Linked DNA regions of Solitalea lacus. Each later gene encodes a partner of the first gene's protein in a complex. Links are inferred from orthologs where the notes say so. Each region holds a gene or a part of one and is shown in the gene's direction. Other genes may lie near its edges.

Region 1 (5,322 bases):
TTCAAAAATAAAAAAAGTCTGTTGATCTTCTCAACAGACTTTTAATATCAGGTAAACCTAGCTTATTTTTTAGCGTAACGGTTTTTGAATTTATCAATACGACCTGCAGTATCTACTAACTTCATCTTGCCAGTATAGAACGGGTGAGATTTATCAGAGATCTCCAATTTAACTAAAGGATATTCGTTACCATCTTCCCAAACGATAGTATCACGAGTATCAACAGTTGATTTAGTAAGGAATGCATAGTCACATGACATATCCTTAAACACTACCAATCTATAATTTTTTGGGTGGATATCAGCTTTCATCTTCGCAATAATTTTATTGAGGCGCAAATATAAGAATCCCCTCTCAGATGTGCAAATTAAAATAAGAAATTAAGCATATATTTTTTGAACCGAAATTACCTACGCATGTGCACATGTTTAATTCCATCTTCTAGATAAATTTCGTCAAATTCTTTAAAACCAAAACGCTGATAAAATTTTAACAAGTAATATTGGGCTCCAATTGTAAGCTCTCTGAAGCCTAATTCATCAGCAACATCTATTGACTTTTGCATTAATTGCTGACCAAAACCATTCTTTCTAAAGCGTGGAGAAGTAACAACCCTACCAATAGATGCCGTTTGAAAAGCTATACCTGGTGGCACAATACGTGAATAGGCGACCAAATTCTTATCAACCCATCCCAATAAATGTAAGCAATCAGGGTCTTTGCCATCAGCATCCAGAAACGGACAGTTTTGTTCAACAACAAAAACTTCTTCTCTTAACTGCATAATAGCATACAATTCGTTTACCAGCAGCTCATCAAAAGGCTTTATAACCCAATTAACTACTCCTTCGTTCATAACTATACACTTTGACAAAGTTCAACCAAAACCCCATTAGTGGATTTGGGATGAAGGAAACATATTATTTTATTGTCAGCTCCTTTTTTAGGCTGATCAGCAATAAATTGAAACCCTTCATTTTTCAGACGTTCAATTTCGGCAACTATATTTTCAACTTCAAAAGCAATATGATGAATCCCCTCTCCTCTTTTCTCTATGAACTTGGCAATGGGACTGTCATTTGATTCGGCAACCAATAACTCAACCTTACTTTCACCAATCTCAAAAAACTCAGTTGTTACACTTTCTGATTCAACTGTTTCTGTTTTATAGCTTGGTTTGCCTAACAATTTCTCAAAAACGGCTGATGATGACTCAAGATTTTTAACCGCAATACCAATATGGTCGATTCTCAACATAAAGTTTAAATTATTGATTCAGCAAAAGTACAATATTGACAACTTGGTTAAGAATATTAGCAAAACATACTTGCCGGCAAAACCATTTTGAAAGAGTTGTGTTTAATCTCTACAACGTTTCTCAGGCCTTATCTTATTGATAAAATTTATAACAGAATTGTAAAAATCAATCAAATTAAAACCTGAGCCTAAGGCATAAGTTAGAAATTTGTATTATTTTTGCATTGCTTTATTTAGACAATTTACAAATTATGTTGAAGTTACCTATTTACCTTGACAACAATGCCACCACACCAATGGACCCTCGCGTGTTAGAAGCAATGTTGCCATACTTTACCGATAAATTTGGTAATGCAGCCAGCCGTAACCACCCTTTTGGCTGGGTTGCAGAAGAGGCTGTTGATTATGCTCGGGAACAAGCAGCCAAAATTATCGGTGCCACCGAAAAAGAGATCATCTTTACCTCAGGAGCTACTGAGTCGAACAATCTTGCCCTTAAAGGTGTGTTTGAAATGTATAAAGATAAAGGTAATCACATTATTACTGTGGTAACCGAACATAAGTGTGTGTTAGATTCAGCGCATCACATTGAAAAATTAGGTGGTCAGGTTACCTATCTTCCTGTTAAACCAGATGGTTTAATTGATCTTCAATTATTGGAAGATTCCATTACCGACAAAACCATTCTTATTTCAATAATGTACGCCAACAACGAAATTGGTGTTATACAGCCTGTTAAAGAAATTTCAGCCATTGCTCGTAAACACGGTGTATTATTCCATACTGATGCAACTCAGGCAGTTGGTAAAATTCCGGTTGATGTAAATGCAGACGGTATTGACTTATTATCGTTTACCGGGCATAAACTTTACGGACCTAAAGGTTGTGGCGCTTTATATGTACGTCGTAAAAACCCACGCGTTAAAGTAACAGCACAAATTGACGGCGGTGGTCATGAGCGTGGTATGCGTTCAGGAACATTAAACGTTCCAGGTATTGTTGGTTTCGGCAAAGCCTGTGAAATTGCTATGCAAGAAATGGCAACAGAATCAGTTCGCTTAGCAACTTTACGTGATAAATTAGAAAAGGCTGTAACTGAACTTGAAGAAACCTATGTTAACGGTAACACTGAAAACCGTTTACCACATGTTTCTAATGTTTCATTTAAATATGTTGAAGGCGAAGGCTTAATGATGGCCATGAAAGATCTTGCTGTATCATCAGGATCAGCTTGTACTTCAGCCTCGTTAGAACCTTCATATGTATTAAAAAGCTTAGGATTAAATGATGACCTTGCTCACTCTTCAATCCGCTTCGGTTTAGGAAGATTTACTACTGAGGAAGAAGTTGATTATGCAATTGAAGTAACTAAAAAAGCCGTTAATCACCTTCGCGATTTAAGCCCACTTTGGGAAATGTTTAAAGAAGGCATTGACCTTAACAGCATTGAATGGGCTGAACACTAAGATTAGCACTGAGATTAAGGTTCTCCACAATAAACAAGAACTAAACTCAGCTAACAACTTAACACTTATTACTTTAGACTTAAAAAAACTTATTTAAAATGGCATACTCAGAAAAAGTTATCGATCATTACACTAACCCTCGTAACGTAGGTACTCTCGATAAAGCCAAAAAAAATGTGGGTACCGGTTTGGTGGGTGCTCCGGAATGCGGCGACGTAATGCGCTTGCAAATTGAGGTTGATGACAACAATGTAATTACCGATGCCAAGTTTAAAACTTTTGGTTGTGGTTCAGCTATTGCATCATCATCATTAGCAACTGAGTGGTTAAAAGGCAAATCTATTGATCAAGCTATGGAAATTGACAATATGGATATTGTTGAGGAGCTAGCTTTGCCTCCAGTAAAAATCCACTGCTCGGTATTAGCTGAAGATGCAATTAAATCGGCTATTAACGATTACCGTGTTAAAAATGGTCTGGAACCTATTCAGTTAGAAAAATCGCACCATTAATAGTAAACCTGAGGTGTGAAATTTGAGGACTTTACCTCTCATTTCTCATCTTACATCTTATTGCTAATCACATGATTACTATAACAGAAAAAGCTAAATCTAAAATCGAGTCACTGATGCAAGAAGCACATCTTGACGAAACCTACTTTTTACGAGTAGGCGTTCAAGGTGGTGGTTGCTCGGGATTATCGTACAATTTGGATTTTGACAATGAAGTTAAAACCGGCGATCAGATGTTTGAAGATAAGGGTTTGAAAATTGCCCTTGACATGAAGAGCTTCTTATATCTTGCAGGCACTGAGCTTGACTTTAGCGACGGTTTGAATGGAAAAGGCTTTAATTTCATCAATCCTAATGCAAGCCGCACATGTGGCTGCGGAGAGAGCTTCTCAGTTTAATTAATTGATTCACATCAAAATAAAAAGGTTTCCGTTTTCTTCGGAAACCTTTTCTTGTATAGTTGAAGTTTTTTTTTGCACATTTGAAGCCTTGTTTTCCAAAAATTCAGTAAACCCGTTGCAAAAATATGGCACAAATAACCGAAAGAACTACATTACCTCAACTGCTCAGAAATGTAGTTCAAAATGTTAAATCTCTTAACGATCCATTTCTATTAGAGAAAAATGGTGCTAATTATAAATCAATCAGTTTTGGTGAAACCTTGGCCAATGCAGATGCCATTTCAGCTTGGTTTTTAAGTAAAAAAATCCAAAAAGGTGATCGATTGGGTCTATTGATTGAAAACTGCCCTAAGTATGTTTTTTACGACCAAGGATTACAACAAATCGGAGCAGTTAATGTTTCTATCTACCCTACTCTTTCAGAAAGCGAAACAGAACATATTATAAACGATTCAGGATTGAAAACATTGCTTGTTGGCAATCAATTTTTACTTAGAAAAGTATTAAAAATTGCCAATAACTGTCCTTCACTTGAATTCATCATTCCGGCATTTGATGATTATCAAAAAATAACTCACCATTACTCAGGCAGTAAAAACATTTTGGCTTTTAGTGAACTATTAGAAGAAGGGAAAAAACTGCTTCCTAATTTCTCCGCTAAAATATTTCAGGCGCGAGAGGTTATCCAACCGGATGATATTTCATCTTTAATTTATACCTCGGGTACAACAGGAACCCCTAAAGGAGCCATGCTTACCCATGCAAACTTTATCAGCAATGTTAAGGAATGCCTAATACAGATTCCTGTCATTACTCCTGACGAAGTATTCTTATCGTTTCTTCCATTATCCCATGTATTTGAAAGGACTGCAACTTATCACGTTTGTTGTGCCAAAGGTTGTCAGATTGCTTATGCCCAAAGTTTAGAATTATTGGGTAAAAACATGGTGGAGGTTCAGCCAACAGTCATGAGTGTTGTTCCTCGTTTATTAGAAAGAATTTCGGAAAAAGCCATTAAAAGTGGAACTGCAGAAGGCGGCATAAAGGCAAAGATATTCTTATGGGCCTTAGAAATTGGCAAAATTGTACGTGAGAAACGAGAAGAAAATAAACCATTAGGTTTAGCACTTACCTTAAAATACAATCTGGCAGAAAAACTGGTATTCTCTAAAATAAAAGAGAAAACCGGCGGTAAGCTTAAGTTCATGATTTCAGGAGGAGCCGCTTTACCTAAAAATGTGGGTGAGTTCTTTGGAAATTTAGGCATTAAGATTCTGGAAGGTTACGGACTAACTGAAACCTCCCCTGTTATGGCCGTTACTGAATACCACCGTCAAATTATTGGCACTGTTGGCCGAGTTATTCCGGGCATTGTGGTAGGAATACAGAATACCGATACTAAAGAAATTCTTACCAAACAAACTTATGACAGTTTTGATCCTGAATTTGAATCAAGTGAAGGAGAGATTATTGTTAAAGGCCCTTGCGTTATGAAGGGTTACTGGAATCAACCTAATGAAACCGCTCAAGTTATTGATAGCGAAGGATGGTTTCATACGGGCGATGTAGGGAAATTCTACAAAGGAAATCTTAAGATTACAGATCGAATAAAGAATATTTTAATCAACTCATATGGTAAAAATATTTATCCAACTCAGGTAGAAAACACTTATTTGAAAAGCACAC
Region 2 (5,428 bases), 290 kb from region 1 along the record:
AAAAATTGGAGATGATCAATTGTTCTATTGCAATCAACGAGGAATTGGCCCGGAAGAAGCTGTGGGTTTGATCGTAAACGGCTATTGCCGCGAAGTATTAAACCAGTTACCAATGGAGTTTGCTGTTGAAGCTCAAAAGCTACTGGCGGTAAGCTTAGAAGGAAGCGTGGGATAAGGAGATTAGTCCTTACATAATTAACAAACCTCAAAACAGCTTTAAAAGATGTTGAAAATTAAAAATTTAAAGGCCGGAATTGGCGATAAAGAAATATTAAAAGGAATTAGCCTTCAAGTGAACCCGGGGGAAATTCATGCCATTATGGGACCGAATGGATCGGGAAAAAGTACCCTGGCATCAGTATTAGCCGGACGGGATACCTATGAAGTCACCGGAGGTTCAGTATACTTCAACAATCAAAACCTCTTGGAAATGGCACCCGAAGTAAGGGCCCGGGAAGGAATATTTATGGCATTTCAATATCCTGTTGAAATTCCGGGAGTAAGCTCTACTAATTTCTTAAAGACCGCATTAAACGAAATCCGAAAGCATAAGGGCCTTGAACCATTGGACGCAGTCGATTTTCTTAAACTGCTGAAGGAAAAAATGAAATTGGTAGAGATCGATAAGGCCTTACTTGGCCGTTCATTAAATGAGGGATTCTCCGGTGGGGAAAAAAAACGTAATGAAATCTTCCAGATGGCCCTTCTCGACCCAAAACTGGGCATCCTGGATGAAACCGATTCGGGTTTGGATATTGATGCCTTAAAATTGGTTGCAAACGGAGTTAATAAACTACGCAGAAGCGATAATGCCTTTATTGTCATCACCCATTATCAACGGCTTCTCCAATATATTATTCCTGATTTTGTGCATGTATTGCATCAGGGAAAAATTGTAAGATCCGGCACTAAAGAACTAGCATTGGAGCTAGAGGAAAAAGGCTACGACTGGCTTAAAGATGAGGTTTTAGTTGATCCTGAATAACCTTACGCATAATACTTATCAAAATGCTTACAACTGAAGTAACAGATATAAAATCGAAAGTAACAGCCTGGTTTGAAGCTTTACCGGATGGATTAGTTGCAGAAAAACAACGTAAAACCGCTTTGGCTAATTTTCTGGAAGTTGGCTTCCCAACTATTAAAAATGAAGACTGGAAGTACACTAGTGTCAATAAAATTGTAAACCTACCTTATGAACTCTCAAACGGCTTGGCTGATAACATTACTCAAAAAAATCTGTCTCAGTTTCCGTTTACCAACCTGGATGCTTACTATCTGGTATTTGTCAATGGTCATTACAATTCCAAGCTTTCTAACTGTCAACATACAGATAATACAATTACCATTTCTCATTTGCAGGATCAGGAAAATGAAAAACTTGTTGAAGAATATTACAACGGGGTTGTAAAAAACGATTCCGGTTTTGTCTCACTTAACACTGCATTGGCTACAGATGGCGCATTAATCCGGCTACCATCAGACAAAAGCCTGGACAAGCCCTTATTCCTGCTATTTATTGCGGACACAAGGATAAAAACGCCTTTAATTCAACCCAGAAATATAATAGTGACAGAACGGAATAACAATCTTCAATTGATTGAACTTTTTCTATCCATTGGAGACAATCAAAGCATGACCAATTCAATAACTGAAGTAATTTGCGGCGAAAACACGCATATTGACTACACAAAGATTCATTTGGAGGGAGATACAAATTACCATGTCGCCACCACTCAGTTTGCACTGCAAAAGGATTCTTCCGTCTCGAGCCATACCTTATGTATCAATGGTGGTTTTATCCGTAACAACCTAAATTTTATACTGAAGGATAAAAACTGTAATGTATTACTAAATGGACTATACATTCCGAATCAACAACAGTTTATAGACAATCATACAATGGTTGATCATGCCGCCCCCGAATGCTTTAGCAATGAATTGTACAAAGGCATTGTAAACGACGGCGCAACGGCTGTTTTCAATGGTAAAATTATGGTCCGACGTGATGCGCAGAAAACCAATGCTTACCAGCGAAATATGAACATCCTTTTAAGTGCTGAAGGCAGTGTTAATACCAAACCTCAACTGGAAATATTTGCAGATGACGTGCGTTGTACTCATGGCGCTACAACCGGGCAAATGGATGAAGAAGCGGTTTTTTATCTCCGATCAAGAGGACTCTCTGAAGAAAATGCCAGAAGGTTATTAGTGAATGCTTTTGTCGACGAAATTATAGAACAACTGAAAGTAGAGGAGTTAAAGAAAAAGTTAAAGAAACTGGTATCTGCCAAATTAACCCGGTAGATATTTAAACATTTCGGATCATAAAAAAATGCCAATCATGAAAGACCAACTTATTGAAGCTAAATACGATGTGGAAACCATCAGAAAGTTATTTCCGGTACTGGATCAGGAAATAAACGGCTACCCTTTGGTCTATTTTGACAATGCCGCAACTAGCCAAAAGCCACTTGAGGTAACTGATTCGCTATTAAACTACTATCACGCTGACAATGCTAATGTACACCGAGGCATACATACCTTAGCAGAAAGGGCCACCAGCGCCTTTGAAAAAACTCGTGAAACTGTAAAAGACTTTATAAATGCAGCAGAAAGTGAGGAGATAATCTTTACAAAAGGAACTACAGAAGGAATCAACCTGGTTGCTCAAACTTTTGGAAGAGTTAATTTAAATGAAGGTGATGAAGTGATCATTTCAACCATGGAGCATCATTCCAATATTGTACCATGGCAGATGATCTGCGATGAAAGAAAAGCTAAGCTCATAATTCTTCCCATTACTAAAGAAGGTGAACTGATTATAGAAGCATTTGAGGAGTTGATTTCGACCAAAACCAAAATCGTGGCAATCGTTTATGCATCAAACTCATTGGGAACAATAAATCCTGTACAAAAAATAATTGAACTATCTCATAACGCAGGAGCCAAAGTTTTGCTTGATGCAGCCCAAGCTGCCGCTCACCTGGAAATAAATGTACAGGAGTTGGATACTGATTTCCTTGTATTTTCCGGCCACAAAGTTTACGGTCCTACAGGAGTAGGAATACTGTACGGAAAAAGAGCATTACTCGAGGCCATGCCTCCATATCAAGGTGGTGGGGAAATGATCCGGGAAGTAACTTTTGAGAAAACTACTTACAATGACCTCCCCTATAAATTCGAAGCGGGCACCCCTAATATTGCCGATGTAATTGCCTTGCAGGCAGCTATTCATTTCATTAATAAAACAGGAAAGACTGCAATGGCCGATCACGAACACCGCCTGTTGATTCGCGCCACTGAAGGATTGCAGCAAATTCCGGAGGTAAAGTTGATAGGAACCGCCAAAAACAAAATCGGAATAATTTCATTTTTAATAGATGGCATGCATCACTTAGATGTGGGTATAGTGCTAGATGCCAAAGGTATTGCCATACGTACTGGCCATCATTGCACCCAACCTCTTATGAATTTCCTTGGGATTGAAGGCACCTGCAGAGTTTCGTTTGCCGCCTATAACACCGAAAGGGAAGTTGATTTCTTTTTGGAAAGTGTGGCCCGAATTATTGCAAGGAGGAAATGAAAATGTTTAAAGCAATAAATGATATACAGGAAGAAATAATTGAAGAATTTTCATTTTTAGGTGACGACAGGGAAAGCGCTATCTTCTATATAATGGAGTTGGGTGACAAGCTCCCTCCCCTTGATGATCGTTATAAAACAGAAGAATTCATTGTGAAAGGCTGCCAGTCAAAGGTTTGGCTGACAACTGATTTTAAAGATGGAAAAGTCATTTTCAAAGCCGACAGCAATACAGAAATTACTAAAGGGTTAATCAGCATGCTAATTCGTATATGGAGCGGACGCTCCCCTGAAGCGATTCTAAATACAAACTTATATTTTATCGATAAGATCGGCATGAAAAGCATGGTCGGTTCTCAGCGGTCAAATGGGTTTGCTGCTATGATTAAGCAAATGAAATTGTACGCTCTTGCTTATCAAACCAAGGAAAGTCTAAATTAAGTGGCTTTGATAATTATAATAAGCTAATATTCCCGACATGACCACAAATCAACATAAAACGTTCGTAGAGGTACAAATGGAAGCTATTGAAGCCATAAAAACCTGTTATGACCCGGAAATCCCTGTCGATATTTACGAACTGGGTTTGATCTATGAGATAAAGGTCTCCATTGATTTGAATGTCCACGTGATTATGACGCTGACTTCGGCATTTTGCCCCGCAGCCCAAACATTACCAGCCGAAGTTCAACGAAAAGTAGAAGCTATTGAAGAGGTAAAAAATGTAACCGTTGAAGTAACCTTCGATCCTCCATGGACGCAAGACATGATGAGCGAAGCTGCAAAACTTGAATTAGGTTTTTTGTGACAAAAGCATCCTTTTGAGAAAAACGACCAACAATAAATTGAGAATCCTACGCCTATGACCGGTGTCCCCCCTCCTACCATCTTCTTACTTGCAAGTCGAAGCGGGAATTGTATAATCTTCCTCGTAAAAACTTTACGTCGCTCAACGATTAAGACATCAAAGCTGGATACTTAAGTGGAGCTATTTTATTATTAAGAACTCATTTTAAAAGTACTTTCTGAAAAATTCAAAAGCATTATATTGAAATATTCTTTGTACTACTTCTGCTGGTTCAATTCGGTTGTAATTGTTCTTTAAAACAGTATTTGGATCGTTGAAAAAATTGAATGCATGACGTTCTGTGTACTGCACTAGATCGTCCATTTCTTCTTCTGTCCAAAACATATTTATTGGATCTATAATACCATCAAAATCACTTCCAATAGCAATACAATCCCAAGCAAAGAGATCATTCTTGTCTAGCAACTGAACGATGTGCTGAATATTGTTCCATACCATTTTACTATTCGAATGTTTACGTTTACTTGCGGATGCAAATTCTAAACGCAAGGAATTTTTAAATCGTTTTGAGGCGATTCTCCTTTCATCCAGCTGAAGACCGATGACGCCACCACTTTTTGCAATTTCAAGAATCTCCTCATCATAAAAGTTAATATCCCCATCGAACATCCGCGATGCAGTTAGTTCAAGACCTGGTGTAGGATTAGGATTTTCACCGCTTTGCTTACCATTACAAGCTCCGTGACTGGCAATCAAAGGAAATTTCTTCATAGCGTAATCTGCAGCATGCTCCGTTTTAAGGAAATTAATATATTCCTTCCTGGCTAAGTAGCTCATATGCTTGATATCAACAAGAATTCTTTTGCCATCAGTATTATCAATTAGCTTTTTTAAAACTTTCCATCCGAGCTCAGTAAACCCGGTATTCATGCCTGGTTCCTGGTTAGTCATCAAATCCTGAAAAAAATCAGAAAGGCTTTCCGCATGGCCACACAAATCGTTGTAAAAGTGATGCGCAAATGTGACAAAAAAGGG

Evidence for each region.
Region 2: the proteins of iscU (region 1) and L2B55_RS08890 are in contact, whole or in part, in a solved structure (PDB 5XT5), measured with the Bacillus subtilis proteins. The link is inferred for Solitalea lacus from one-to-one orthologs.

The regions. Positions count from the first base shown.
Region 1 is NZ_CP091740.1:1,794,938-1,800,259, reverse strand. The notes cover bases 1,714-4,528. They hold iscU (Fe-S cluster assembly scaffold IscU), read left to right. Parts: upstream 1,714-2,821; coding sequence 2,822-3,235; downstream 3,236-4,528. Other genes in these bases: L2B55_RS07560 (AMP-dependent synthetase/ligase), read left to right, coding at 3,762-4,528; L2B55_RS07565 (HesB/IscA family protein), read left to right, coding at 3,307-3,633; L2B55_RS07575 (IscS subfamily cysteine desulfurase), read left to right, coding at 1,714-2,723. Outside these bases: L2B55_RS07590 (type B 50S ribosomal protein L31), read right to left, coding at 63-311; L2B55_RS07585 (GNAT family N-acetyltransferase), read right to left, coding at 407-856; mce (methylmalonyl-CoA epimerase), read right to left, coding at 859-1,257; more of L2B55_RS07575, read left to right, coding at 1,509-1,713; more of L2B55_RS07560, read left to right, coding at 4,529-5,322. UniProt on the Bacillus subtilis protein: Part of the SUF-like system that mediates the biosynthesis of iron-sulfur (Fe-S) clusters. Acts as a sulfurtransferase and thus transfers sulfur from SufS to SufB.
Region 2 is NZ_CP091740.1:2,088,377-2,093,804, reverse strand. The notes cover bases 1,545-4,465. They hold L2B55_RS08890 (aminotransferase class V-fold PLP-dependent enzyme), read left to right. Parts: upstream 1,545-2,344; coding sequence 2,345-3,586; downstream 3,587-4,465. Other genes in these bases: L2B55_RS08880 (iron-sulfur cluster assembly protein), read left to right, coding at 4,064-4,393; L2B55_RS08885 (SufE family protein), read left to right, coding at 3,589-4,026; sufD (Fe-S cluster assembly protein SufD), read left to right, coding at 1,545-2,307. Outside these bases: Fe-S cluster assembly protein SufB, read left to right, coding at 1-175; Fe-S cluster assembly ATPase SufC, read left to right, coding at 224-985; more of sufD, read left to right, coding at 1,009-1,544; L2B55_RS08875 (membrane dipeptidase), read right to left, coding at 4,598-5,428. UniProt on the Bacillus subtilis protein: Type II cysteine desulfurase that acts as the initial step in the SUF-like Fe-S cluster assembly pathway.